DNA from 4 places in the Paenibacillus sp. NPDC055715 genome. Region 2 is predicted to be linked to each of the others. Evidence: riboswitches for the same ligand, from Rfam matches in the RefSeq annotation. Region 2 holds a riboswitch; each other region holds the start of a gene.
The links. Region 2 has a riboswitch for cyclic di-AMP ahead of ACWGOO_RS16325 (TrkH family potassium uptake protein). Riboswitches for the same ligand answer to the same signal wherever they lie in the genome.

Region 1: another riboswitch for cyclic di-AMP. It lies ahead of ACWGOO_RS20125 (C40 family peptidase); the one in region 2 lies ahead of ACWGOO_RS16325 (TrkH family potassium uptake protein).
Region 3: another riboswitch for cyclic di-AMP. It lies ahead of ACWGOO_RS04110 (hypothetical protein); the one in region 2 lies ahead of ACWGOO_RS16325 (TrkH family potassium uptake protein).
Region 4: another riboswitch for cyclic di-AMP. It lies ahead of ACWGOO_RS17560 (G5 domain-containing protein); the one in region 2 lies ahead of ACWGOO_RS16325 (TrkH family potassium uptake protein).

Annotation. Positions count from the first base shown of each region.
Region 1 is NZ_JBSHGA010000017.1:43,712-51,105, forward strand. It holds gene ACWGOO_RS20115 (M1 family metallopeptidase) at 1-1,380, shown strand, start outside; gene ACWGOO_RS20120 (hypothetical protein) at 1,392-2,219, shown strand; cyclic di-AMP (ydaO/yuaA leader) riboswitch at 2,505-2,642, shown strand; gene ACWGOO_RS20125 (C40 family peptidase) at 2,648-3,148, shown strand; gene ACWGOO_RS20130 (GNAT family N-acetyltransferase) at 3,454-3,960, shown strand; gene ACWGOO_RS20135 (4a-hydroxytetrahydrobiopterin dehydratase) at 4,035-4,334, opposite strand; gene ACWGOO_RS20140 (hypothetical protein) at 4,377-4,670, opposite strand; gene motA (flagellar motor stator protein MotA) at 4,859-5,653, shown strand; gene ACWGOO_RS20150 (flagellar motor protein MotB) at 5,646-6,473, shown strand; gene rluF (23S rRNA pseudouridine(2604) synthase RluF) at 6,573-7,274, opposite strand; gene ACWGOO_RS20160 (PAS domain S-box protein) at 7,299-7,394, opposite strand, start outside.
Region 2 is NZ_JBSHGA010000009.1:97,010-104,403, forward strand. It holds gene ACWGOO_RS16310 (succinate dehydrogenase cytochrome b558 subunit) at 1-509, opposite strand, end outside; gene ACWGOO_RS16315 (LysR family transcriptional regulator) at 736-1,641, shown strand; gene ACWGOO_RS16320 (potassium channel family protein) at 1,648-2,325, opposite strand; gene ACWGOO_RS16325 (TrkH family potassium uptake protein) at 2,344-3,684, opposite strand; cyclic di-AMP (ydaO/yuaA leader) riboswitch at 4,148-4,296, opposite strand; gene ACWGOO_RS16330 (CPBP family intramembrane glutamic endopeptidase) at 4,549-6,279, shown strand; gene uvrC (excinuclease ABC subunit UvrC) at 6,248-7,394, opposite strand, start outside.
Region 3 is NZ_JBSHGA010000001.1:821,532-828,925, reverse strand. It holds tRNA gene ACWGOO_RS04160 (tRNA-Lys) at 1-45, shown strand, start outside; tRNA gene ACWGOO_RS04155 (tRNA-Leu) at 61-143, shown strand; gene ACWGOO_RS04150 (MarR family transcriptional regulator) at 305-760, shown strand; gene ACWGOO_RS04145 (helix-turn-helix domain-containing protein) at 946-1,320, shown strand; gene ACWGOO_RS04140 (helix-turn-helix domain-containing protein) at 1,428-1,811, shown strand; gene ACWGOO_RS04135 (hypothetical protein) at 1,939-2,160, opposite strand; gene ACWGOO_RS04130 (hypothetical protein) at 2,357-2,653, shown strand; tRNA gene ACWGOO_RS04125 (tRNA-Leu) at 2,744-2,826, shown strand; gene ACWGOO_RS04120 (glutathione peroxidase) at 2,984-3,469, opposite strand; gene ACWGOO_RS04115 (hypothetical protein) at 3,606-3,761, shown strand; cyclic di-AMP (ydaO/yuaA leader) riboswitch at 3,934-4,109, shown strand; gene ACWGOO_RS04110 (hypothetical protein) at 4,225-4,620, shown strand; gene kdpF (K(+)-transporting ATPase subunit F) at 4,827-4,904, shown strand; gene kdpA (potassium-transporting ATPase subunit KdpA) at 5,055-6,731, shown strand; gene kdpB (potassium-transporting ATPase subunit KdpB) at 6,784-7,394, shown strand, end outside.
Region 4 is NZ_JBSHGA010000011.1:10,751-18,144, forward strand. It holds gene ACWGOO_RS17550 (HD domain-containing protein) at 1-456, shown strand, start outside; gene ACWGOO_RS17555 (TatD family hydrolase) at 498-1,265, shown strand; cyclic di-AMP (ydaO/yuaA leader) riboswitch at 1,470-1,752, shown strand; gene ACWGOO_RS17560 (G5 domain-containing protein) at 2,021-3,169, shown strand; gene rnmV (ribonuclease M5) at 3,317-3,862, shown strand; gene rsmA (16S rRNA (adenine(1518)-N(6)/adenine(1519)-N(6))-dimethyltransferase RsmA) at 3,870-4,754, shown strand; gene yabG (sporulation peptidase YabG) at 4,903-5,799, shown strand; gene veg (biofilm formation stimulator Veg) at 6,000-6,278, shown strand; gene ACWGOO_RS17585 (small, acid-soluble spore protein, alpha/beta type) at 6,443-6,622, shown strand; gene ispE (4-(cytidine 5'-diphospho)-2-C-methyl-D-erythritol kinase) at 6,768-7,394, shown strand, end outside.

The DNA.
Region 1 (7,394 bases), on a different contig from region 2:
CCCGCCATCTTCGCACGTATGGGCGCAACAGATGATTTCGTCATGGCAGGTCAGTGGTTTCCCAAACTCAGCGTCTACGAAACCGCCGGACAGCGCGGACGCGCCGAGGAAGGCTGGAATCTGCATCAGTATCATGGAAACTCCGAGTTTTACGCAGATTTCGGAATTTACAGTGTGCGGATTCGAGTGCCCGAAACACACATCGTGGCCGCAACCGGATTTCCCACCCGTGGAGCAGTCCGGCAAAATGGACAAAAAATATATCAATTCTATGCCGATGACGTGCACGACTTTGCATGGGCCGCTTCACCGAATTTTGTAGCCGTAGAAGAGCCATTTTCTTCTGCCGAGGTGCCGGGTGTCAAAATCAAGCTGTATCTCGACCCATCGCACAAGGAGCTCAAGGGGCGCTATATGAGCGCAGCCAAGGCCGCCCTTTCCTATTACAGCAAGTGGTACGGGCCTTATCCATATTCAACCCTGTCCATCGTTGTACCACCCAAAGCAGGCAGCGGCGCGGGCGGCATGGAGTATCCCACACTCATTACGGCCGCAGCGGCGGATAATCTGAATCCCGGCTATAGTCTGGAACGGACGGTGGTTCATGAGATTGGGCATCAATATTTTTATGGAATGGTGGCCAACAACGAATTCGAGGAACCATGGCTGGATGAAGGCTTTACCTCTTATGCAGAGGAACGACTCATGGAGCAGGAATATGGGCTCATCCCTAACTTGCCGTTACAGTCTGGACAGGTATCATCCCCTCAGCCGTTAAACCGTGAGTCCTGGAAGTACGGCTCGGCTGCTAAATATGCACAAAATGCTTATTCTCGGGGCAAGCTGGTACTACGTGGCATTGAACGCCAGGTCGGCGCGAAAAAAATGGACCGCATTATGCGTACCTACGTCCAGACCTACCGATTCAAGCATCCATTCTCACAGGATTTTCAGCGTATCGTCGAAAGAGTCACCGGACGTTCGTGGAGCCATTATTTTGAACAATATGTATACGACGGCCAGATGGCGGATTTTTCAGTGGACCGCATTACGAACCGCAAGCTGGCCAACGGATACGAAGCAACCATTACACTCAGCAAAAAAGGGGCGGATTATCCCAAGGTCCCTGTTCAATTCACCTTCAAGGACGGCACAACGATATTCAAGGCATGGGACGGCACTGGCAAAAGCATCACCTATCGACTCAAAAGTGCATCTGCGGTCTCCCATGTGGTTGTTGATCCGCTGTACACGATTGCGCTGGAGAACAAGCATATCAACAACAGCCTGAAGGCCGAACTGAACGAAAAAAACCAGACCCGTTGGAGCATAAGTGTAACCAAGCTGCTGGAGACACTGCTTGGAAGTCTGTCATGGTGAGGTGCCTATAGATGCGTACTGTAATAAAAGAAGGCTGGGCGCTTGTGCGCATACAATTTTATATTGTCATCATTCTGTTTCTGTATCGACTGCTATGGGGCGTTTTCCTCTATCGGCTGGTACAATCCGCCGTTACTCCCCTACTGCTGCGCTACCCCGATCAGGGTCAAAATGAACTGGGACAGACCTTGTTTTGGATGGAGAGCCAGATTGCCCTGACGGACAACCGAGAGGTCCATATGTACCTGTGGATACTACTGGGGACAACGGTGCTGCGTACACTGATTACCCCCTTCATCCGGGCGGGAATATACCAAAGTCTGCATACCCATGCGACCGAGCCGCAAAGTCTGTCCTTCTTCCGTGGGATGAAACGTCATGGCTTGTCATCAATGATCTATTACGTCATCGAGCTTGGACTCCTGCTGCTCCCTGCTTTCTGGGTGGTGCCAAAGCTCTACCCTATCGTAGCAGGGGCGCTGCAATCTCCCGCCTATCTCCTACATGTACTGCCTTATGCCATCGGTTGGATCGCTTATGGCTGGTTCATCTGTCAGTGCATCCTGTACATGCAGCTAGGCACCGTAGGTGGTCACGCCATACTGTCGTCGCTGCTCGCCTTCTTTCGCCAAATCCTCCCGGCCATCGGTATTTCGCTTCTGCTCGGCGCAGGCATGCTGCTCGTCCTTGGTCTGTTCGGCACGGTGGCGATGATTTGGACGGGCATGCTGGCACTCATTCTCCAGCAAACGTATCATTTTGTTACCAGTTTGGTCAGGCTATGGCACATCAGTTCACAGTACCGACTATGGCATACCGATATCTCCGGCAGAGGTTGAACCTTCACTCCGTTCCTCCCGAACAATCTCTGGCTGTCGACAGGCAACTATCCATCTCCATTCATATCCAGGCAAACGGCATATAACTGAATACTCTTAACAAAATCTGTTCCCGCGATAAAGGGAGCAGATTTTGTTGTAACTTTTTGCAATGAAACATTTGCCAAATCCAGCCGGCTTTGTTACAATAATTGCAGTGAACTGATAGTAACAACTTTGTAATCTTTATTGTAATCTTTGCCTTAAAAACATCGTTATCGTGAATACTGCTCTCCAAGGTGCACATCTTAAGTTAAGCCTAATTCCTGGCACCTGGGAAGCGGGGGAACCAGTTTGGGTGAATTGATCTCGCAACAGAGTGGTCATAGGGGAACCTTCTACCGAATCCTTAAGCTAACCTCGCAGGCATTGGAAGGGGTATATTTTTTTTGAAGAAGAAGCTAACGATCGCAGCCATGGGACTTGCCATTGCCTTTACATCTTTTACATTCGGTGGCGGCAGTGCATTTGCAGACTCCAAGATGGACCAGGTCATCCAAGATGCCAAAGGAACGAACTACAGAAGCGGAGGCACTACACTCGACGGGTTTGATTGCTCCGGCTTCACAATGTATGTATATCAAAAATTGGGGATTAATCTGCCCCATCAATCCGGATCACAATTTAAAATGGGATCTTCCGTATCCCACGATGAAATGAGACCTGGAGACTTGGTGTTCTTTAACACCACAGGGAGAGGCATTTCCCATGTAGGTATCTTCATAGGTGAAGGGAAATTTGCCCACTCCTCATCTTCACGTGGTGTAGTAGTTAGCTCACTGAATGAAAATTATTATGCTAACCGTTATATCGGTGCAAGAAGAATTATGAGCACAGACGCTTACCACGCCGTAGCTTCTGAAACTCCTGATGACGATAACGTAGAATAACTAACGAACAGCAAGCTAACCCTGAGCCGCAATTTGATTCTGGCTGGAATCGAATTGCGGTTTTTTTATGTCCACAACATCAGAAACGTTATCGTTACTGACGAACTGACACCTCAGAAGGTTTCAATTTTTGCGAACATCGTCGGTTTTACCGTCACGGCTGGGGGAGCATATGAGCAGTAAGTCCTTCTTATTTGAATGTATGCCCGAATTGGGTATGAAATAAACACGCTTGCCAATCCCCAATAACTTGTCTACAATCTGTTGTTAATAGTTTAGGTACCTATAAAAGGAGATGGGAAGACATGCCGGCCTCAGTATCTAACTACCGGATCGTCCCGATGGACGAGCATCAGGCGGCTGCAATCTGTGAATGGCGCTATGATCCACCCTACAACATATACAGCTGGCTACCTTGGGAACAAATGAAGGCGCTTGAAGTCGAATTTGGAAGCCCCACGCTTCGCCAAGAGCAATATGTTGCCGTACTGGATGACGAGAACACACTAACCGGATTTGCTCAATATTTCCCGATGATTGGCGTGACCCGGCTAGGTCTGGGAATGCACCCCGAATTGTGTGGACATGGCAGAGGCGCCGATTTTGTCCGTGCCATTGCCGAGGAAGCCAAACGACGCAACCCGGAGAATGAAATTGATCTGGAGGTGCTGACCTGGAATAGGCGCGCCATCCGGGCTTACAAGGCAGCCGAATTTGAGCTTACGGATACCTATGAACGTCAGACTCCCGATGGCAAGAAGTCATTTCATTGTATGGTATATCATCCCGACCACCAGCCTCGTGTTCTATGATAAAGCGCCTTCAGCATACAACTGCATTGTTGTATATCGAAGGCGCTTTTATCATACGGCAGACCATGATCGGCTCAATGACTGCTACGCATTTTCTCAAAAGCTTCATTATATTGTTGGGCTTCCTTAATATCCACGGCCATAATGCCACCGTCATCCCAGGAGGTTAAGCGCAGGGTCACGGTCTTGTAATCAATTGTAATAAATGGATGATGATTAAATGCTTCTGATATAGCAGCAACTTCATCTACGAATGCAATCCCTTTCATAAAACTGAAAAAATTATATTTCCGGACAATCCAGCGTCCTTCCTCCAGTTCCCAACCCTCCAGCTTTTCCAGATGTGCTTCAATCTCTTCTTGTGTAAAAGGCATGATACGACTCCTCCCCGTTGATAAATCCATAAGACGGCCTGTTCAAATCAAAGGTACCGACATCAGCTCCTCATCTCCAATGAGTACATAGATACGGTGCTGCTCCGGTTCATTGATGACAACGCCGCTGCCCACAGCGATAACGGGCTCTGTACCCAGCGCATAAAACAGGTCTTCCGCCAGAGCTTCATTGACTTCCTGACGCCCTGCCGGATCCAGCCTGTCCCAATCTTCTGCTTCCATTTCGAAAAATTCATAGCTATCCGGAATGCTCCCCAAAGCCTCTGTCAAATCGTTCAAAATTTGTTCATACTCCCGTCCGTGCTTCACTCCCATGCCATTTCCTCCAATTATTCCACCATTCATTACATAATCACCTTATTATACCGGAAATTCGTACTTAACAAAAAAGAGAGTTTTGTCGATAAATACTATAATCCGTCTTGTAATGACGTGCCTGGGGCAAGGACGGCTCCCAGCGGCATGAAAGGATTCAAAATCTATTCTCATGGATGAGGTGTATCATGCAAATTTCAACCATTATCGGACTTGTACTCGGGATTATATCATTGGTCGTCGGGATGATTCTCAAAGGCGCGCCAGTGGTCAACTTGGTCAACAACCCCGCTGCTTACATGATTATTTTTGTCGGAACGGCAGCAAGTATTTTTATGGCCTTCCCGATGGCAGAAATTAAACGGATTCCAAAACTGTTCAAGATTATTTTCACGGAACAAAAGCTTTTGGAACGTAAAGAGCTCATCGGCACGTTTACCGAATGGGCATCCATTACCCGTCGCGAAGGTCTGCTTGCTCTGGAATCCAAGGTAGAGGAGATCGACGACCCCTTTATGCGTGGGGGTATGCGTATGATTATTGATGGTAATGATCAGGAATTCGTACGGGATGTTCTGATGGAGGACATTAACGCTACCGAGGATCGACACCGCTCGGGTGCGCTGGTTTTCTCTCAAGCTGGTATGTACGCTCCGACGCTCGGGGTACTCGGCGCAGTTGTAGGCCTGATCGCCGCTCTAGCCGACCTTAGTAACATGGAAAAGCTGTCTCATGCCATCGCGGCAGCCTTTATTGCAACGTTGCTCGGTATTTTTACAGGTTATGTCCTGTGGCATCCAATGTCCAATAAGCTGAAACGGTTATCCAAAAAAGAAGTAGAACTTAAATTGATGATGGTCGAAGGCCTGCTCTCGATTCAATCAGGCATATCCACCATTGCGATCAGCCAGAAGCTGATGATATTCCTGACTCCGACCGAACGGGCTACCCTGGCCGAGAAGGATGGGGATTCCGGTGAGTAAAAAAAGACATGAACCGCACGAGGAGCATGCCGACGAAAGCTGGCTGTTGCCATATTCCGACTTGATGACCCTTCTGCTAGCTCTTTTCATCGTCTTATTCGGGATGAGTTCGCTCGACGCCAGAAAATTCGAGGAAATGGCGCAATCCATGAGTTCAACCTTTAACGGGGGCTCAGGGATTCTGGAGCACTCTTCAGCTAATCCGACCACTTCAGCCAATGATATGGGTAAGAACAAGGAACAGGTATCAGAACCGGTAAAATCGAAAGCAACCTCTACGGCGGAGCTGCAAAAGCAACTTGCCCAGCGGGAAGAAGAAGATTTGAAGAAGCTCAAAAAGCAAATGGATCAGTATATTGAAAGTAATGGCCTGTCTACGTTACTCAATACAAAGCTGAACCAATCCCAGCTCATGATCACCATTAGTGATAACGCCTTGTTTTCATCGGGTCAGGCTGAGGTAAAACCGGAAGCACGAAAGCTGGCTAAGTCCATCTCCAGCATGCTACAGCAATTTCCCGGATATGATGTCATCATATCCGGCCATACAGATAATGTCCCGATTTCCAATAGTCAGTATCCGTCCAACTTTGATTTGAGTGCCAAACGATCTCTGAATTTCTTGCGCATTTTGCTGCTCAATCCGCAGCTTGATCCAACCAAATTTGTATCCATCGGTTATGGTGAGTATCGTCCACTAGCAAGCAATCAGTATGATCAAGGACGCTCCAAAAACCGACGTGTCGAAATTTCCGTACTACGCAAATATCAGAACGGCACACAAGTTATCAGTCCTACCTCAAGCTCGAATGAAGGTTGATTATGCATATCTAAATAAACAAAGGCACCGCCGCATTTTTTATGCAGCCGGTGCCTTTTCATTGCCCTGCCTTCTATCAGCCATGAGAAGCCCTCAGGTTTAGCTGAGCCTATAATTCAGCATCTCACCTAGTTCCTGCTTCTCCGTCTCTGTCAGGTCCCGCCAGGCGCCTCTCTGAAGCGACCCCAAAAGAATATTCATAATCCGCAGACGTTGCAGCTTCTTCACTTCATAGCCGAAGGCAGCACACATGCGCCGGATCTGACGGTTTTTCCCTTCCGTCAATATGACGCGGAATACGTACTCAGATACACGCGTCACTTCGCAGGGGAGCGTCCGCTGACCGAGTATTTTTACACCTGTGGACATCCCCTGCACGAAAGATGGTGTGACGGGTCGATCCACCGTTACGATATATTCCTTCTCATGCTTTCCTTCTGCCCGTAAAATCTTATTCACAATGTCTCCGTCATTGGTAAGTAAAATGAGGCCTTCCGAATCTTTATCCAGGCGTCCGATTGGAAAAATCCGCTGCGGGTGCCCCACAAAGTCAACAACATTCCCTCGAATGTGGCTCTCTGTCGTGCTTGTAATACCCACCGGCTTGTTCAAAGCAATATATACGTGACCGGACTTCTCGCGGAGTGGCTTGCCGTTCACACGGACATCATCGCCCTCCTCCGCTTGACTGCCCAGCATCGCCACCTCGCCGTTAATCGTCACGCGGCCGCTCTCTACCAGCTTGTCCGCCTCCCGGCGCGAGCAAAAACCGGTTTCGCTGATAAACTTGTTAATGCGCAACCTGTGTACCCTCCATTTCTACTGTCACGCTTCTTTCTGCTGCCCATCCAGTTGTTCAGGCTCGGCAGTTGGAAGCTGCACAAGGGCTGTCGTTCCCTCTCCCTCTATGCTTTCAATGTC
Region 2 (7,394 bases):
ATCCCCCAACTGACCATAAATGCCCATAGTCCATTAGCAAAGTGAAAGGATGCCGAAACGACACTGATTAAATAAAGGATAAAATAGACCGGATTCGTCACAATGCCATGCATCACACCGCCTAGCTCCTCATGTGTTACATTACCCAGGGCCACCTGAATACGTGTATCGTATACGTGCCAGATAATGAACACGAACGTAATCACACCGGAAATGCGCTGGAACAGAAAGCGCCAGTTACGCGAATAGCCAAAACGTTTGACATTCGGATCAGCCTGATAAGCGATATACAAGCCATAGATTCCATGGAACAGCAGTGGCAAGTAGATAAATAACGTTTCAAGCACAATAACAAGCGGCAGACCATTCAGGAAGGCCACGCTGCGATTGAATCCTTCCTTGCCGCCCTCCACCGCTGAGAAGTTGGTCACCAAATGCTCTACAAAAAACAGAGCCAGCGGAATGACGCCAAGAAGCGAGTGCAGCTTTCTGGAATAAAATTCTCTCATCTAGGTAATGCTCCCTTCTCCTAATAATAACGTTTTCAATAGTAATATAACATATAAAATGACAGTTCACGACAAGAAATGTCCAATAAGGCGCCCCTTAAAAGGAAAAACAAAAGTGTGAACATCTTGTGTCGCTTTCATGTTACTCCTTTTCAGCTTATAATGGAATTGCAATATACGTATTAATTGTTATGTCTTTTTTGCATATAGAGAGGAAGTGGATGATTTGTTTGAGGATTTGAATGCTTTTGCCGTCATTGTCGAGCAATCCAGCCTGAATAAAGCCTCCAAGCTGCTTAATCTGTCCCAGCCCGCCCTGTCCCGCAAAATCGCCAAGCTGGAGGAAGAACTGGGTGTGAATCTCTTTGATCGGCGGGGCAAACGACTCGAAATTACATCAACAGGCCGATTTGTATATACATTCGCGCTGGAGCAACGGCAACGGCAGCTCCGCTTTTTGCAAAAGCTGTCCCAGCACAAAAACGAAGCCCAGAGCATGCTTACACTGGGTGCGAGTCTGACGACACTCCAAACGACGCTGCCTACGCTCGTCGAAGCTTTCATGAGCAAGCATCCCCAAACCGAGCTGAAGCTGCTCACGGGCAAAACCCATGAAATCGTCGCTTTTGTACGCGACAAAAAAGCAGACGCCGGTATTGTCGGGTCTGCCATTCATGAGGCCGGATTGCGTTGCATTCCGCTGTTTGACGATCACTTGGAGCTAGTCGTTCCGATCGGGCATGAATTAACGATGAAGACGGGAACGGTCTTGATGAAAGACCTGCAAGGATTACCGATGATTATTTTTTCCAAAGGAACCTGGTACCGCAGTCTGACGGATGACCTGTTCCAGCGCAGCAGCATCATGCCGGATATTCGTATGGAAATCGACTCGTTCGAGGCGATTGTGCGCCTGCTGCCGACCTGCAAGGCTTCCGCATTGCTGCCCAAATCCTACTTGCGCAGCGAGCTGCTGCGGGATAATGGGCTGACCGCGCTGTACTTGCCTGATTTGAAGGAGACACGGCGCACCACCTCCCTCATCTACTCGGAGACGACCGATCTGGGGCCGACAGCACGGCGCTGGATCAGCGAGACGCGGGCATCGTTTGCGGGCTATCGTATGGTATAGAGGAGATTAGCCTTCCTCATTCACGTTAACGACTTCATCCTCGAAGCGGCCGATATTCTCATTGGAGCCAATGATGACCATAATATCGTCCGCTTTTAGCCGATCCATCGCTGTTGGTGCAATCAGGATACCGTTCGCCGTATGAAGCGCCACGATGCTGCAACCAAAGCGAGTGCGGGCATTCAGCTCAGATAGCGTTTTGCCATGCAGACATGCAGGGACGTTGAGTTCCACAATACTGTATTCCTTGGACAGCTCCAAATAATCAAGCAAATTAGGCGTGACCAGTTGATGCGCGACCCGTATCCCCATATCCCGCTCCGGATAAATGACCCGGTCCACACCGAGCTTTTCCAACGCCCGTCCGTGCAGCACAGAAATTGCTTTGGCAACGACTTTGCTCACACCCAGCTCCTTCAGCAAAATGGCAGTTAGGATGCTGACCTGAATATCAGCACCAATTGCAACAATGCCGCAATCGAAATTGCGGATGCCCAGTGATCGTAGTGAATCCTCATCTGTAGCGTCCGCCACGACGGTGTGCGTCAACAGCTCACTCATACTGTCCACAACATCCTCATTCCGGTCGATGCCAAGCACCTCGCACCCCATATCTACCAATTGCAAAGCCAGGCTTGAGCCAAATCGTCCCAAACCAATAACTACAAACTGCTGCGTTTTCATATCTACTCGAAAACTCCCTTATCCTATAATCATTTTGCCTTCCGGATGACGATATAATTCCTTACCCTTTTTCGGAGTCATTGCATAAGCGAGCGTGAGCGGACCTAATCTGCCCGCAAACATCGTCAGGGTAATGACCAGCTTGCCTATAACTGTCAAATCAGGTGTAAGCCCCATGGACAATCCCACCGTCCCAAATGCAGACACCGTCTCGAACAATATCATCAGAAAATGATGATCTTCGGTTGCCGACAAAATCATCGTCACGCCAATCACAAACAGCAGCCCCAGCAGTGTAATGGTCAAAGCCTTGTAAATTCGCCCCTGCGCAAGCCGATATTTGAACAGCACAATATCCTCCCGACCCCGCAGCATCGAAATCACGGCTCCAATGAGCAGCGCGAACGTTGTCGTCTTAATCCCGCCCCCAGTAGAGCCAGGAGAGGCACCAATAAACATCAATATAACGATGAAAAACTGCGTGGCCTGTCGCAAGCCAGCGATATCTAACGTATTGGCACCTGCGGTGCGCGGTGATACGGACTGGAATAAAGATCCCAGCAGCTTTCCACCCCAATCCAGCGGGCCCAATGTCTTCGGATTGGTAAACTCGAATACAAAGATGACGAGCGTGCCGACTACAATCAGAGCAGCCGTCATACTGAGTACCACCTTGGTTTGCAAGGACAGTCTCTTGCGCTTGCGATATTCAGTCAGGTCCGACATCACGACAAAGCCAATGCCACCCGAAATAATCAGAAACATAGCTGTAAAATTAACAATCGGATCATACACATAACCTGTCAGGCTGCGAAAGTGACCAAATAAATCAAAGCCTGCATTGTTAAACATGGAAATCGCATGCCAGATTCCAAAATAAATCGCCCTGCTTACAGGCATATCAAAGGACCAGCGAATCGCGAATATCGTGGCGCACACGCCCTCAATAATTAGCGAGTACAGCAACACCCTACGAATCAATCCGACAATTCCCTCAACAGAAGTCTGATTCATCGCTTCCTGCAAAATCAGGCGCTCCCGCAAGGAAATACGACGCTTGAACACCAGCGCAATCAAAGTAGCCATCGTCATAAAGCCGAGACCGCCAATCTGGATCAGCGCAGCGATAACCACCTGACCAAAGGTGGTAAAGAAGGTGCCGGTATCCTTAACGACAAGACCTGTCACACAGGTTGCGGAGGCAGCTGTAAACAAAGCATCTATAAATGCAAGCGGCTTCCCCGCTGTATTGGAAATCGGCAGCATTAACAACAAGCTACCGATAAGAATGATAATGGCAAAGCCCGCAACGAATATCTGCGGTGGAGAAAGCCGAAGCCATCTTGCATGGGGATTCATCTATTTATCACTGCTCCTACTTGGTGAATTATGAACATGGAGACGCTCCGGGTGCAGATTGTTCTTCCGATTGCTGTTACCCCCGGATTTTTTTCTGATTTTATAAGCCCTTTTAATGGTTAAAATCCGGTGGTAAAGGCAAACGCTGGCGCTTCTTCAGAACAATTCTGCCCCCTCCGCTACTACCAGCTCATAAAATCACCAATCTCTTTTCAGTTTCTTTAGTCCGTTTTTTTAGCAAACAGAAAAGTATCCGCAAAGGAAGCAGCGCAGCGTTCCATTTGAATCTGGAGAAGCGGTAGCGCTCGCCTTTGTCTCTGAATTTTAACCTTAACAGGGTTTATCTAATCCAATAAAACTCAGTGACAACAGCGATCGGAAGATCAAATGGAGCGCGAAGCGGACTTAACTCAGCAACGTTTTAATCGCACAAAAAAAGACACCGGAAAACCGAATGCCTGACTGGGTTCCTGCTCACAGCCTAAAAGGTTAGCTGGCGGATTCGGGCTGCACAGTATGCCCTATTCACACTTCCAGTCCAAGACCGGCTGTAACATCCACCCCAGTAACATAGTTCCCCCATTTTCCTAAGAAATTCGGCTCAAATGTATATCGTTACCTATGTATTTCATATCCATTGCCTCAAGATTATAATCCTTCTATATACAGAGCACAAAGCCGGTTTCGTCTTAAATTAGTGGTAATTGGAGAATAGGACTCCTTTAATCGCAGCTTATCTTATTTTATTGAAACTTTAAAGTGCTTTCACTCCATTTTCATGAATATCGTAGGTCTGTTGGCGAGAACCTGTGCAGTATGATATCTTTAATGGATGTTCTTATTTACAGATTAAGGAGGAAACTCATGAATCCTATCGGGAAACCGGTCGTGCTCACGGCCAACTTCAAAAGATTAGGCTTGCTGGGCGGGATTGGCCTGATTTGCTTTTTTGTCTTTCAATTGCTTATTCCCTCGTTGAGTAATCCGAATCCGGAGGCACTGACGAGCGCCAAGGTCATCAGCAAGCAGGAAGCTGTCTTACACGCGCTGGACTTTGCCCGCTCCAAGCTGGGGTATACCGAATCGCAGCCTGAAAAGCCTATTGTGACCTATCAGGCTGAAACGGATCTGTATGGTTATTTATCCAGGGAAAAGCTGCTTCAACAGTATGACCGTACATGGAAAAAAAGTTATCCTTACGAGACCTTCCGGGTTGACTTGCCAGAACCTTCTTCCAAAAATAAACTGCAAATTCATGTGGATTTGTCCACAGGCAAAGTTGTTAGCTTTAAACGAATCACCTCCAGCACCAGTTACACACAAGCTGATGTTTCTACGGATGAGGAGGAACGCAGCAGGCTTATACGTGCAGCCGAGGGAGACATGACGCTGGAAGCGAAGAAACAGGCAGCAGGAATCTGGGTAAAACGCTTTGGCTTTAAACCGTCGGACTTGAAGCTCGCGACCGCTGAAGGCGAGGGTGGGTTGAAGTATACCGTGGACGATAAGAAAATCGGCTCCTCGGTGCTTACGCTCGCGTTTACGTTTGAAGACGGGGATGTGCGCTCGTTTACACAAAGCTTTTCTGCCCCACCATCCTATACGGATTATGTTAAAAAACAAACGTTCTGGGCTAATTGGATGACCTATGCAGGCTATGCTTTATTTAGCTTGGCGTTAGGCATACTTGCCATCGTATACGCTTCACTCACACGACGTCACACTTCCTTTGTACGTGGCATTGTTCTTTCTGTTGTATATTTTATTGCCAGCATAGCTGGGACATTAAACATGCTACCTATACTGCAAGCCGAAGCAGGTAGACGGGGCATGCTTGTTTTTCTCATGGTTATGCAAATGGTTATTACTTTCGTCATGGCCGTATCGCTCTACTTCTCCTTGGTCGGCGGTGACGGGCTGATGCGCAAGATTGGACTGAATGCATGGCCACGCGCCAAAGAGCCAGGCTACGGGCTATACGTACTTCGCAGTATGTATGTGGGCTACTTGTGGGCATTTATTTTACTTGGGGTGCAATCCATTTTGTTCTTTGTACTGGAGCGCACGTTTAATACGTTCTCCACAACCGATGCCACACAATCTCCTTACAACATGGCTTATCCATGGCTACTGCCGATTATGGCCTGGATGGCAGGTATTGGAGAGGAAGCCGTATACCGTCTGTTTGGTATTCCGATGGTGAAAAAGATGGTGAGGAATACTTTTGTTGCCTGTCTGATCACCACACTGATTTGGGCACTGGGGCATACTCTGTATCCTGTATACCCAGTATTTTCCAGACCAATCGAACTGACCTTCCTTGGATTGCTGTTCAGTTTTGTGTTCCTGCGTTATGGCTTTATTGCCGCCATGTTCAGCCACGTTATTTTTGACAGTATTTTGATGGGTCTTAGCGTGATGAGTTTGGGAAATACGGTAAACCTGACCGCAGGTTTGTTCTGGATCGTACTACCGGCCATCGTGGGCTACATCATTTACTGGTTTAGTCCAAAGAAGCCCAATCGAGTCATGTTTGAGCCCATAAAAAAAGAAGAGCCGTATTCTACGACTCCTCCTCCCGAAGGGCAGCTATAATCTGACGCGCAAGCTTATCACCGATAGAGAGAGGCCGGAAGTCTTCGACGCTGGCCTCTCTTATTTTTTTAAGTGAGCCAAAATGCTTAAGCAGCAGCTTACGCCGCTTCTCGCCAATTCCCGGAATCGAGTCCAAACGAGAGGTTACCATGGATTTGCCCCGTTGCTCACGATGGAATGTAATGGCGAATCGGTGGACCTCATCTTGAATCCGTTGCAGCAGGTAAAATTCTTCACTGTTACGGGCCAGTGTCACGGCCTCGGGAGAATCCCCCACCAGTAGTTGAGAGGTTCTGTGCTTGGCATCCTTCACCAGACCACACACAGGAATGAACAAACCTAACTCATTCTCCAGCACATCCACAGCAGCCTTAATCTGTCCACGTCCACCATCCACGACGATCAAGTTCGGACGCTCCAGGTTTTCCTTAAGCACACGTTCATATCGACGCCGAATGACCTCACGCATCGTTTCATAATCATCCGGCCCTTGCACCGAACGGATTTTATATTTACGGTATTCTTTCTTGGCAGGCTTGCCATCAATGAACACAATCATCGCTGAGACTGGATCGGAGCCCTGTATGTTGGAGTTATCAAACGCCTCCACCCGATGCAGGCTATCCAGTCCAATTGCACGTCCCAGATTACTTGCTGCCTTGGAAGTCCGTTCCTCATCCCGTTCAATCAGCTTAAACTTCTCATCCAAAGCGACCCGTGCATTTTCCGTAGCCATACCTGTCATTTGCTTTTTCAGTCCACGCTGAGGCACCAGTACCTTTACATCCAGCCATTCAGCCAGAGCTAGAGCCGCCGTAGCTGGTTCCTCCAGCCCGCCCGACAGTTGGGTTTCTGTGTGGTCTCGGTCCATTGCTTCTCCATAAGAAGCACGCTCCTCTGCCACCAGCAGTACATCAGTGAGACGCTCGGACGAATGCTCTACATTTTGCACATCCGATACTGCCCCTGCTTCTTGCGCAGCATCGTTACTGGTCTGTCCGATTCCCTCGGTTGTTGCACGGTGAGGAACAACTTCCGCCACAGCGGATTGACCGACATCACCCTGTTCCGCCTGCTTCATCAGCTTCGGTGTATCCGGTAGCAATATTTCCTGC
Region 3 (7,394 bases), on a different contig from region 2:
CTTTTAATCAGGGTGTCGAAGGTTCGAGTCCTTCATGGCTCACCATTTATATTTTATTATGCGGTCGTGGTGGAATGGCAGACACGCTATCTTGAGGGGGTAGTGAGCGTATGCTCGTGGAGGTTCGAGTCCTCTCGACCGCATAAATGGAATGAACGGAAAAGTCTCTCACGGTAGAGGCTTTTTTATTTGTGTAATGAAGAATAAAGTAGCCATACTTATGAAATAATGATTCCATAGTATAATCTAATGCCATAATGTTATAGAATGATAAGTATAAACTGATGAAGTGACGGTGAAAAATATGGACGCTCAACTGTTGGGAGATATATCAGAAAATATTTTGGGTTTGTTTCCGATTGTGAGGAAGAAATTTTTCACCTTCGGCACGCTCAATATTCCTTTACATTTGTCGCCTAACAACTTTCAGGTATTAATGCTTCTGCGGGAGGTGCGCTTGTCTACGGTATCTGATCTATCCAAACAGCTTAATGTCTCGCGTCCGAACATGACCCCTCTTTTGGACAAGCTGGTGGAGCATGGGTTGGCCGATCGCCAGTCGTGTGACTCGGATCGCAGAGTCGTGAATGTGGCGATTACACAAGAGGGCGATGCTTTTTGTGAGCAGGTGTTCAATACCTTTTCCGGTAAAATTCAAGAAAGACTGGTGCTTCTGTCGGAAGAGGATTTATTGCACTTGAGTGATACTTTGAACGAATTAAAGCGGATTTTTCTTAAAATCGACAACGCTACTACGTAATTGATGTAAGCAAACTGACGGAGGGCCGCCGTTTTCTTCGGAAAACAGGCGGTTTTTGTTGCATATTGTGGTATAATGAAAACCAACATACATAATTCGGGAATTTTAACATACGTGATCTTTGAAATGGAAACAGGAAACATGATATCGTTATTGGAGAGCCTGCTAGGGAGGAAGGGACTTCTATGCAATCTATTTACCAACGAATTGAGGAGCTTATCAAGGAACGGGGAATGACGAAAAAGGCGTTCTGCAAGCAGTTGGGTATTAGTACAGGGAATTTTGGTGATTGGAAGAGAGGCAAGACGACACCGGGCACGAATAAGCTCATTGAAATCGCTTCGTTTTTTGATGCCAGTCTGGACTGGATCATGTTGGGGCGGGATGTACAGGGTGAGGTGCTGAGGGAGTCGAAGGACCCTTATTTTTTTGATGCATATGGGCAACTGAATTGCCAGGGAGAGCAGCTTAGTAAAACAGAAAAGGATTTTATATTTGAGTATATTGAATTTACCCGCTTCCGTAAAGAGAAAAAGCAGGAAAATTCAACTACGGAATAAACGAGTGCAGCTATTAAAGTGATGATTACCGAATAAGTATGGTTGTAATGTTGGTTGGAATTTTGGGGATAGCTCAAGAAAAGTTAGGGTGTCGGAGGGGGATAATTTTGGGAGACCAAACGATTTATCAGCGAATTGAAGCCTTGATTAAGGATAGGGGAATGACGAAGAAGGCGTTTTGTGAAAAGCTCAAAATCAGCTCGGGGAATCTTGGGGACTGGAGAAGAGGCAAAACAACGCCGGGAACGATGCATTTAATCCAGATTTCGGACTTTTTTAATGTATCGCTGGATTGGTTAATGAAAGGCGTCAAGCCAGGTGAGGGCGTACTTCAGGAGCAGAAGGCTGCTTATTTTTTTGGAGTGATGGGGCCATTGAATTACCAGGCAGAGGACCTGGATACAGAAGAACAGAATTTCATATTAGAATATGTGGAATTTGCGAAATATCGTAAGCAAAAAGGTGAGAATGACAAAACACAGCCTGAATGATCTTCTCGCTAAAGATCACTCAGGTTAAAAACCCGTAAAACGGACCGGTGGGTTCGATTGACGAGTTTATTTGGTTTGCCGACGTTATAGCGTGCCGTATACTTGGGGGACGCTCACATCGTTGGTTTCAGAGTGGTGGTGCCTCCTTATAATCGTTATCGTCGATGTTGAGGATTGCAGCAACTTGTTTTCTGTGCCTTTGTGCTTTGCGGGTGCCGTGAATCAGATTGGACAAGCGTGAAGGCGGGATATTATGCGTTTCACAAAATGTTTTCTGATCCAGCCGAAGTTCGACAAGCCTTTGTTTGATGGCCCACCCGAAGGAGGTAACAGGCATTTTGTTGTTCAAGTGAAATCGCCCCTTACGGATTCTTGCGGAATAATTGGTGTGTTATAATAATCATCAGTAAACATGTTATAATTAACCATCTGAAACTATGATACACGTTTATACGTGTTTTTACAATCTTAAATACGTAATTTGGATAAAAATATTACTTATTAAAGTGATGGATGGTCTGAATAATCCATCGGGAGCCTGTTAATTGTACGAAATTGCAGTTGTATTCTGGATAAAAAAGCACTCTGTCACTGAAGAAAGTGGTGGGAGTGCTTTTGGCGTTGGTGCTGGAAGGGTGAAAACAGGCATCAGGGGGATGCTGGAGGCGTGTAATGGGGCAGGACGAAGAAATCAGTTAATTTCACCCGCGCTGGCGGTTGCTGCTCATATAGGGTGGCTGAACAACGATATAAAGGTTTTTGATAGCCATGCCATCGAGGGATGTGAGCTGAGGATGCAGATCGGTACGTACATAGTGTTCCAGGTCTTGCAGACAGGTTAAACGGCTCATTTAAAATATTTATTGTATTTATGTTTACAAATAGAATACAAGGGAGTATAATAAACCTGTTGCCTCGAAACATTAGAATTTGCGGTCGTGGTGGAATGGCAGACACGCTATCTTGAGGGGGTAGTGGGCGTACGCTCGTGGAGGTTCGAGTCCTCTCGACCGCATTACATGCAAGACACAGTTAAAAAAGCATTCTGACACGTTTTTAACGTGATTGGATGCTTTTTTTTGTTATATAAGCTGCACTAAAATATCCCTTTTTCCTAGCCACAGGAGCAGCCGCCTGGATTGGCTGCTTGTGAACGGTGATGAAGTGGCCTATCAGCTTTGCTGCAAGAGCTTCTCAATATCCCCCGCCAGTTTATCCGGAGTTGTCTGTGGGGCATAGCGCTTAAATACGTTCCCTTCGCGTGTAATCAAAAATTTAGTAAAATTCCATTTGATCGCTTTGGAGCCGAATATGCCTGGAGCTGTTTGGGTGAGGTAGCGGAATAAAGGGTGCGCCTGATCGCCATTGACATCTATTTTGGCAAACATCGGAAATGTAACTCCATAGTTGATTTGGCAAAACTCCGAAATGTCCTCGCTGGAACCCGGCTCTTGCTTGGCAAACTGATTGCTGGGAAACCCCAGGATTTCAAGACCCTGCTCATGGTATTGGTCATATAGTTCTTGTAGCGCCTTGTATTGGGGGGTTAGCCCGCATTTGCTGGCTGTATTCACGATGAGCAGAACTTTACCATCATATATGGACAACGGAATCTCTTTCCCTTGCAGAGTTTGTGCATCATATTCATAAACGGTCATGGTTTCCCTCCTGATTTGGTTTTCTACAATTAAATTGTAAGAAATTTAACGAAGGTTTGCAAGTCTATAATAGATGTAATGCGACGTCTGCAACTGTAAAATCGTATTTTGTCCAAAACGGAAAATTGCACTGCAAATGGGGCGAATTGCGTTGTTTCTCATCGTAAAAACAGGCTCAATCGGCGCTTATCAGGTGCATACAGCAGTTTTTCTTTCTCTTTTACAAAAAAAGGACAAAAAATGCTCTCCATACGCCAATATTGACATGCCTGATATTTTTGAAAAGAGATGAAAAACCGAGCTTGAAGGAGCTGGGAGAAGGATATTTATGTTGTAAGCGCTATAATTAATCTCTTATGCTCCAAAGGCGGATTTATAACCCCGCAGGTGAGCTTTACAGTATTCCTTGCGCGGGTGTATGATTCAGACGTAATTTCAAATGAAGTGAATGAAGCAGCAACGAATTGTCTATAGCGCTGAATTTTGCAGTTGCAAAAGCGGGGGAACCAAACGAGATCTATGCGGCTTTTAGAGGTCCGTGTGTCTCATGGGGTGAATTTTCCGGCCAAGTGCCAGAAATAGGGCGACTCTCACGTCCGAATCCGACAGCTAACCTCGTAAGCGTACAGGGAGAGGCAACAAACCGCCGTGTGCAGCCATGGTTTATTTTATCATGGGTATGTAAGAAGCCGGAGGAAAGCCTTTTTCCTTTGGCTTCTTTTTGTTGTCTTTTTATACCGGGAGAGGAGCTACTGATGGAAGGTCGGCTAATCATTGTCACTGCACCGAATGAATCGGGCAGAAATTTTGTGAAATTGCTTATGTTCAAAAAACTGGCGTTTGCGGTTCTTACGAATAGCGCTCAGGAGGAACGACAGCTCAAAAAAATGGGTGTGGAGCATATTGTTCGGATCAATACGATGCAAGCAGGGAAATGGAATTTTCCCAAAAAAGAAATTGGTTGCGTGTATTTGTTCGAGAACAGCTTGAATCTGACTTGCCGTTTTCTGCAAATATGCCGGCCGCTGACATCAGATTCGATCTATGTCATTACGCACGGCTATAATCCTCAAGGGATTTATCGAGGTTTGGGAGCGGACCATGTGATCTACACTTTGAATGGAGAGGTGGGTTTCCTGCTGAACGGATAGTCGTATAGGTAATATAAATAAAAATTTTCGCATTCATTGTATGGTGATTGTACGAGGATGTAAGAATGACGATCTGAGGACCGATACGGGAGGGTTATGAACATGATGGATATATACATGCTGCTCGTGATGGCTGTGAGTTATGGAGTGATACTGATGTTTGTACGCTGGTGTGATGCGCAGACCTCCAAAGGAGGGCGAAAAGGATGATGGTTGTGCTTACGCTTACGGCTATTGTGTTTGTGTATTTAATCTACGCACTCCTGAATCCTGAAAAGTTCTAATCAGCTAAACAGGATAAAGCGGGCGGGGGACAGCAGATCAAGGATGAGGCATCAGAGGTAGCGGGCTTTCGCAAACGTGTGCACTCGCTTGGTGCTATGAACCCGTCTGTTGTTCCAAACGCAGGAGCATTTTGGAGGAGGGAATAGATGATGGAGTTGCTGCAAATTGGAATTGTGATTGTGATATTGCTGCTCTTGGTGAAACCAGTGGGCACCTATATTTATCATGTATTCTCAAATGAACCGAATCGGACGGATCGGGTGTTTGGCGGAACGGAGAAGCTGATTTATAAGGTTATAGGTTTGAAGAAGTTGGAGAGCATGCGTTGGACCACGTACGTTATGAGCTTCATTGCTACGAATGTCGTGCTTGTGGCGATCAGCTATGTGCTGCTGCGCTTGCAGGGACTGCTTCCCGGTAATCCGGCTGGAAATGGCAATATGGAAGCGTCACTGGCATTTAATACAGTGATCAGCTTTATGACCAACACGAATCTCCAGCATTACAGCGGAGAAAGCGGGCTTACGCATCTGACGCAGATGGCGTTCGTTACGATGATGATGTTCACTTCGGCTGCTTCCGGATTTTCGGTTGCTGCGGCTTTTATGAGAGGATTGACGCGGCGCGGTGAAGGAATGGGCAACTTTTTTCAGGATTTTATCAAAGCGATTATACGGATTTTTCTGCCGTTGGCCTTTGTGCTTACGCTGGTGCTGGTCGGACTGAAAGTACCACAGACGCTTCAGCCTACGGCGGATATTACGACGTTGAGCGGAACACAGCAGCAGATTGCTTTGGGACCCGTTGCTTCGCTGGAATCGATTAAGCATTTGGGTACGAACGGGGGCGGTTTTGCGGGAGCCAATTCGGCGCATCCTTTTGAAAATCCAAGTCCCTGGACGAATGTGCTGGAAATTTTGGCGATGTGGGTGATGCCAGCTTCTCTGCCGTATACCTTTGGGCTGTTCGCTCGTAATCGCAAGCAGGGCTGGATTATTTTTAGCTCGATGATGGTATTGTTCCTTGTATTCCTATCCATTACGTATGTGTCGGAGAAAACGGGCAATCCGTTGATTCATGCACTGGGTGTGGATGCTTCTCAGGGAAGCATGGAAGGGAAAGAGGTTCGCTTCGGCATTGGACAATCGGTGCTGTTCACGGCGGTAACGACGGCGGCTACGACAGGTTCAGTCAATAATATGCACGATACACTGACCCCGCTGGGCGGTATGGCTGCTTTGGGAGAAATGATGCTGAACGTCATTTTCGGCGGTAAGGGTGTCGGGCTGATGAATATGCTGATGTACGCGATTCTGGGTGTGTTTATATGTGGATTGATGGTCGGCAGGACCCCGGAATTTATGGGCAGGAAAATTGAAGGCAAGGAAATGAAGCTGATCGCGATTGCCATTTTGGTACATCCGTTTCTCATTCTAGTGCCGACTGCTCTCGCCTTTATGAGTCATTGGGGATACGATGCGGTCACAAACCCCGGATATCATGGGTTGACTCAGGTGATATATGAATATGCGTCATCTGCGGCTAATAACGGTTCGGGATTTGAAGGTCTTGCGGATAACAACGTATTCTGGAACACGACAACAGGGGTTGTTATGTTCTTCGGACGATATGTATCTATAGTTGCATTGTTAGCTGTAGCGGCTTCATTGAATACTAAAGCACCGACTCCAGTGACGACGGGCACACTTCGCACAGACAACAAGCTATTTGGGGCGATTTTAATCGGGGTTGTGCTGTTGATTGGCGCGTTGACCTTTTTGCCCGTCATCGTATTGGGGCCTGTGGCTGAATTTCTGACCATGTGAAGAAGATGAACAGGAAGAAGAAAATGAGAATGGATGAACGGGGTGCTCGATCATGAAGGAACAACGCAAACGCATGCTGGATAAAAGCATCTTGAAGCATGCGATCAAGGATAGCTTTATGAAATTAAATCCGATGATCATGATGAAAAATCCTGTCATGTTCGTCGTGGAGATCGGCACACTGGTCGTGCTGCTTATGCTGCTGTTCCCCGGTTATTTTGGAACTGGCAACGAAATGGGCTTTAATCTGGCGGTTTTTATCATCCTGCTGTTCACGTTGCTCTTTGCTAACTTTGCCGAAGCGCTCGCGGAAGGGCGGGGTAAGGCGCAAGCGGCCTCTTTGAAAAAATCCAAGCAGGATACACAAGCAAGCAAACTTGTCGGGGATGAGATTCAGGTGGTCAGCTCGACCGAGCTGCGCAAAGGTGACATTGTGATGGTGTCCCAGGGCGAGATGATTCCGAGTGATGGTGAGGTGATTGAAGGTCTTGCCTCAGTGGATGAATCAGCGATTACGGGGGAATCGGCTCCGGTGATCAAGGAATCGGGCGGTGATTTTTGCTCGGTAACCGGCGGGACGCGCGTGGTCAGTGACCGAATTAAGGTGCGGATTACGACAGAGCCGGGTGAGACGTTCATCGATAAAATGATTTCGCTCGTGGA
Region 4 (7,394 bases), on a different contig from region 2:
GTGGAACAATATTTGATGCTCGACGAGTCTTTGATTCAGACAGTGTTCAGTCAGTGGAAACGGGAAAAGGACGAGATTCTAAGTGATTTGAGTGCCCGTTTTATGGATCGCAAGCTGTATAAATATGTAGAGATCGAAAATATGGATACAGATACCATTGACGACATTCGGACAGCGCTGGAGCAGGTTGGTTTGCACCCGGAATATGATCTGGAAATTGATTTTCCGACGGATCTTCCTTATGATGTGTTTCGGCAGGGTGGCTCGACGGACAACCAGATTTTACTGCTGGGACGCAAAGGAGAAGTGAGAGAAATTTCCGAAGTATCGGAAATTGTGCGCTCCATTAGCGGTATTCATCGGGGTAAATATCATATGTACTATCCCCAAAACAAATTGGATGGGGTAAAGGACAAGCTTCCTGACGAAATAAGGAATTATTTTGTCAAACAATAGACAATTATATGACAAATAAAGTAATAAAGGAGACGAAAATTTTGAATTTATTCGACACTCATACTCATTTGGATGCGCCGCAATTTGACGAAGACCGCGAAGAAGTTATAGCACGCGCTTTCGAATCGGGAGTGACCCGTATGATTAATATCGGATTTAACCGTGAGACCATTCCGTCTACCATGAAATTGGTCGAAACATATGATTTTATTTATGCGGCGATTGGATGGCATCCACAGGATGCGATTACGATGCAGGAGGGCGATCTGGAATGGATTGCATCGTTATGCAGTCATAAGAAAGTCGTGGCGATCGGGGAGATTGGTCTGGATTATTATTGGGACACATCACCAAAGGATGTACAGCATCGGGTGCTTCGCAACCAGATTGGACTGGCTCGTGAGCTGAGCATGCCCATTGTTATCCATAACCGGGATGCACATGAAGATATTGTTAAAATTTTGCGTGAAGAAAAAGCGGGTGAGGTTGGCGGAGTCATGCATTCCTTTTCCGGGAGCTGGGAGACGGCTAAAATGGTGCTGGATATGGGCTTTCACCTCTCTTTTGGAGGGCCAATAACATTCAAAAATGCCAAGCAGCCAAAGGAGGTTCTCGCACAGATGCCGCTGGACCGTCTGCTTATTGAAACGGACGCTCCCTACCTGACGCCGCATCCGTTCCGCGGAAAGCGAAATGAGTCCGCGCACGTGGGATTGGTCGCAGAGGCGGCTGCCCAAATCAAGGGAATTACGGTGGAGGAATTAGTGTCAATTACGACCCAAAATGCACTGGGAATATTTGATATTTAGTGGAAAAGTGAAGAAATCGATTAAAATAAAGAGATAGGCGAAGATAATCATGAGTTTATTGCAGGAAACTCAAGAATATTACAATATTTTAACCGAATATTTTTAAAAATGTACTTGAAACCTGCTTTACAACATGAATAGAAACAGGATATCATCTTTTCAGTGAATTGTTGTTTGAGTGTAAACATCAACAGCTCATTTCATGAACCAGTCTCGCTGAGTCCCTTTTACAGGGAACGGGGGAACCGATATGGCTAACAGTACGTCCGGCGTATGGGCAAGAAGGGAACGTCTCTTCCGCCAGCCGGCTCGACCGAAATTCTTTTCCCGGATGGGATTGAACAGGTGGAGGGGCCGTATTTCGATTTCTTTTTGGGTCTTCGGGGTGAATGTGAAGGCGACCGCCATGAGCGGTTGACCCAAGCTAGGGCGTCTCTCTACGTCCGAACCCGACAGCTAACCCCGTAAGCGTAACAAGAGAGAAGCCATCTCGTGCATGATTTTTCCGCATATTCGCACATGCCGGAAGCCACGAAAGAGCTCTCTAGTCTCTTTTTTTGGCTTTTTTGTTGTGAATAAAAGAAAATCTGTCATCATACTGTGATTAAACAGGGGAGGACAGCATGCCGCGAAGACGGGTACATGGTGCAGGACAGTCGCAGTACGGGCTTGTCTTGTAGAAAATCTGTTATAGTCACGTCAATCTCGACTATGTCTTACTCCAGACGGCGGGCTATGTAAGGAGGACGGAGGAAATGGGCATTTTCCAAAAAGAGGAGTCCCATGAGTCACGCTCATCCAGCATGTCTTACGTATTGCGTTGGAAGCAAGAAAATGTGCGCCAGGCTGCTTTGGTTGCTATTTTTCTAATCGCACTAACGATTATGATTTCAATTCTGGTGTACACTCAATCTAAAAAACAGGTCTTTTTTGTCATCGACGGTAAGGCATCTGCGGTAGAAACCCGGGAATTCAAGCTCCAAGATTTGCTCAAAGAGCATTCTATTTCACTTCAGCCGCATGATACGGTTTCGATGCCGCTGAACGGAGCAGTAAAGGATGGGGATCGCGTAGTCATCAAACGTGCCAATCAGGTCAAAGTATCCTCAGGCAATGAGACGAAGAAGCTGTACACAACAGAAAATACAGTAGAGGGTGCCATTCGCGCCTCGGGCTATAAATTATCGTCAAATGATAAAGTTTACCCTGATCTGGATGCCTCTGTTTCGTCTAACATGGACATAAAAATCGTCCGTGTGAAGAAACAGCAGGTCGAACAGAAGCAACAGGTACCTTATCAGGTCATCAAAACGTCCGATCCGAGTCTCTATAAAGGGGATAATCGGGTCATCCAAAGCGGTAAAACGGGTATTGTGGTCCAGCATGTTCAAAAGGTATACCATGACGGAAAATTGGTATCCAAGCAGCTGGTAAACAAGGAAGTCGCGCGGAATCGTGTGGATAAGGTAATTGCGGTAGGAACGAAGAAAAAACCGGTTGTTCTTGCTGCTTCCGTTGGTCCCAAAGATGCCGTTAAGGCAACACGAGTTAGTTCGGGCAATGCTGTCCGTAAAGCAGGTGTGAATTTTAAATACAGCAAAGTATTACAAAACGTCTCCATGACGGCGTACTCCTCACAGGAATCAGGTATCGGTACACGTACCGCATCCGGTTCGCGTGTCACGGAAGGACGCACCATCGCTGTCGATCCGAGTGTGATTCCAATCGGCTGGTGGGTGTATATCGAAGGGGTGGGCTTCCGCCGTGCGGAGGATACCGGTGGCGCAATTAAAGGCTACAAAATCGATGTGTATTATGAGAGTTTGGGTCAGGCCAATCAGTTTGGTCGGAAGCACGGTAAAACTGTATATGTGATTGGACCCGTGAAGCCTGAAATCAACTAAAAACGTGTTGTATATGTTTAGGGCAATGCGATAGTATTAACATCATAGTTATGCCATGCTAAGAAGAGGATACCCTCTTCTTATTTTGTTTTCAAAAGCAGGGAAAGATGAATATAGCTTACTGTGTAGCAGTGGAGGGAAACGCAAATGATCAAGGAAGTGATCGTGGTAGAGGGTCGGGATGATACGGTGGCTATTCGCCGTGCTGTCGAAGCGGATACAATAGAAACGGGCGGCTCTGCCATTAATAAAATGACGCTGCGCAAAATTGCACTAGCGCAGGAGCGGCGGGGTGTCATTATTTTGACCGATCCCGATCATGCAGGGGAGCGCATCCGCAAAATTATCGCCTCCAAGGTGCCCGGCTGCAAGCAGGCCTTTATACCAGAGGAGGAAGCGACGCGCAAAGGGGATATTGGCGTGGAGAATGCCTCGCCTGAAGCGATCAGACATGCTCTCGCACGGGTGCATACGACGGTGGAAGGGGCCGATCCTCTAATCGATTGGGCGGATCTGATTGACGCCGGACTTATCACCCACCCGAATGCTGCTGCACGACGTATGGCTTTGGGTAATGTGCTGGGTATTGGTTACTGTAACGGTAAGCAGCTACATAAACGGCTCGCTGTGTTCCAGATTAGCCGTGAGGAATTTGCCGGTGCGCTGGCACAAATTGAAAGTGAAGGATTGTGATATCCGTATGACAGGGATTCAAGATATAGCAACACCAAGGCGCACGAAGGAAATTATTCAGCGGCACGGGTTTTCGTTCAAAAAGAGTTTGGGACAAAATTTTCTGATTGATCAAAATATTCTGAACAAGATCGTGAATGCTGCGGGATTGGACGATACGAAGGGCGCACTTGAGATCGGTCCGGGGATTGGCGCTTTGACCGAGAAGCTGGCGCAATCGGCCAAGGTAGTTACTGCTGTCGAGATTGACCAGCGGCTTCTGCCTATTCTCGAAGAAGTGCTGGCCCCTTATGAGCATGTGAAGGTACGCCATGGGGATGTGCTGAAGCTGGATTTGCGAGAGGTATTCGCTTCCGATTTTGCCGGGGTCAGTAAAGTGAGCGTCGTCGCTAATCTGCCGTACTACGTCACTACACCGATTCTGATGAGGCTGCTGGAGGACAAGCTCCCTCTGGAGAATATCGTCGTCATGATCCAAAAGGAAGTGGCTGAGCGTATGGCTGCGTCTCCTGGGACGAAGGATTACGGCAGTTTGAGTATTGCAGTGCAATATTACAGCGAACCTGAATTGGTCTGCATCGTGCCGAATACGGTGTTTATTCCCCAGCCGAATGTAGAATCGGCGGTCATTCGTCTGCGTGTGCGGGAAGTGCCTCCGGTAGAGGTGGTGGACGAGCAGCATTTCTTCGAAGTCGTTCATGCTTCCTTTGCTCAACGCCGCAAGACCATTTCGAATAACCTGAAAAGCCGCTTCTTTACCAAAGAGAACAGGGACACGCTAGAGCCGCTGTTGCTTCAGGCAGGCATAGACCCTTCCCGTCGGGGAGAGACGCTGAGTATCGAGGAATTTGCGCGTCTGAGCGCTGTGTTGCTGGAAGCCGGGATTTCCTGAGCTGACGCACGAGCTACCGCTTAGCAGTAGTCAGGGGGCCTCTGGTTACGCTCTGCACGGTTGTGGCTGGGATGCATAAGCTCCTGAGAAGGATAAGGAACCAAACTGTGCATTCACCCATACGATATGGGAGGGGTGATACAGTGTGATGATTTTAGGAGACTTGGTCGTTCGGAAATCGTACGGCGGAGACGTCACGTTTCGCGTTGAGGGCATCCAGCGGGATAAAGCGATCATTAAGGGGACGGAATTTCGGTTGCTTGCCGATTCCCCCGTGAACGATCTGGTCAAGGTGCCTGCAGACCAGATTAGCGGGAAGACACGGCAGGCCCATATTAAGGCGGGTGAGTCTCTCAGTCTGTTGCAGCAGGCACGACAGAAGCAAGCAGCCCGCAGTCAGGCGGCTTTGATCGGGGAGTGGAGTGATCCGGTGGAGTCGACGTATTTTGAAATGCCCGGCAAGGTACTTCACTTGGATGGGGACCCCGGATATTTGAAAAAATGTCTCAGCTTATATGAGCAGCTCCGCGTTCCCGCAGAGGGACATCATGTGCATGAATCGGCTATGGCTGACACGTTGTATCGGCTGCTTCCCCGTATTCGCCCGGATATCGTAGTCATTACTGGACATGACGGTGTATTGAAGCAGCCGCAGCCTTATGATTTATATAGCCTGAAAAGCTATAAAAATTCGCAGAATTTTGTGGCGGCGATCCAGGTAGCGAGACAATATGAACGTCATTTGGATTCACTGACGATTGTGGCGGGAGCATGTCAGTCCCATTTTGAAGCGCTGCTGCGTGCAGGAGCGAACTTTGCCAGTTCACCAGGGCGTATCCTGATTCACGCGCTTGACCCGGTATATGTGGCTGCCAAGGCTGCTTTTACGTCGATCCGTGATACAGTCAACATGGGCGACTTGTTTCATCAGACGATTAGTGGCAGCCGTGGAGTGGGCGGTATCGAAACCCGGGGAAGCTATCGTATCGGTTTGCCAAAGCTAGAAAATTTGTCAACTCTTAAAGTAACGCCTTCTGCAATCTAGGGTTTGAACCTATTGAATAGGATTTGTCTGGATAAAAGGCCTCTGGTTACAGGGGCTTTTTTGAATTTTACACACATTATTCCTGTTTTCAAAAAATTAAATTGACAACTTATTTTTCGTGTTGATATAATATTTGGTTTGATTTGACATCGCCTCTAAAATTCGTTATAATGGACAAGGAAAGAGGTGGTCGTTAGGCAATGGCTAAAAATACGCTGTTGGAAATCAAACGCAGTCTCGACGCACATGTAGGGCAAAAAATTTTGCTGCGGGCTAACGGCGGACGCCGTAAGACCGTCGAACGAACTGGTGTCTTGGAAGAAACGTACCCTTCTGTTTTTATCGTCAAGCTGGATCAGGAGCAACAAACGTTCAAACGTGTCTCCTACAGCTATGCTGACATTCTTACCGAGTCGGTGGAAGTTACCGTATATGATCCCGATTCCCATACAAGTGTCGAATATTTTGACACACCTTAATTGATTTTATGTAATGTATACCGGCTTTGCAGGTTTAACTTCGGCTTCGTCATTTCAAATGACGAGGCCGTTTTGTATATATGGGACAGGATGAAGCATCGTGTCTCTGCGCATACTAAGGAGGGAATGATCTTCCTTATTCCACTGCCGAAGGAGGCGTATGTATGAGTCGGAGAAGGCGAAGTGTCATGTCTGAAGAGCTTAAGTATGAGCTGGCTAAGGATCTTGGATTTTACGATACGGTCAAAGAAGAAGGCTGGGGAGGCATTAAAGCCAAGGATGCGGGCAATATGGTCAAGCGGGCCATTCAGCTTGCAGAGCAGGCAGCTTCCCGCAAGTCGTAGCCATCGACGGTGTTGACGAAAAAGCGGGGATATTCGGTTCATACCGGGTGATCTCCGCTTTTTTTGAACCTCATGACTTGACAGGCCGAGTCTGATATAATGTGTTAAGCTGTCTTGAGGGAAAAGTTGAAGGTGGGTGAACGCCTTGAAAATATACGAAAAAGCACCGGCGAAAATCAATTTAATGCTTGATGTATTACGCAAGCGAGATGACGGATATCACGAGGTCGAAATGATTATGACCATGGTCGATCTGTCCGATCGTTTGACGATGTCTGAGCTACCGCGTGATACCATTATTATTTCAAGCCAAGCCGGGTACATACCGCTAGATGAGAAGAATTTGGCTTTTCAGGCCGCGCGTCTGATTAAGGAACGTTATGATGTCTCTACGGGCGTGCATATCCATTTGGACAAGCATATTCCGGTAGCCGCAGGGTTAGCAGGCGGCAGCAGTGATGCGGCGGCAGCGCTGCGTGGGCTGAACAAGCTGTGGAAGCTTGGCATCTCGGATGCTGAATTAAGAGTACTGGGCGCAGAGCTTGGCTCTGACGTGCCTTTCTGCATTACAGGCGGTACAGCTTTAGCGAGCGGACGCGGGGAATTGCTCAAGTCACTTCCGAATCCGCCCCAATGCTGGATCATTCTCGCGAAGCCGCCGATTAATGTATCGACGGCTGAAGTGTATGGGCGCGTCAAAGCGGATCAGATCACGCATCATCCGTCTGCCCGGCAGATGGAGCAAGCGATCCGTAACGCTTCTTTTACCGAT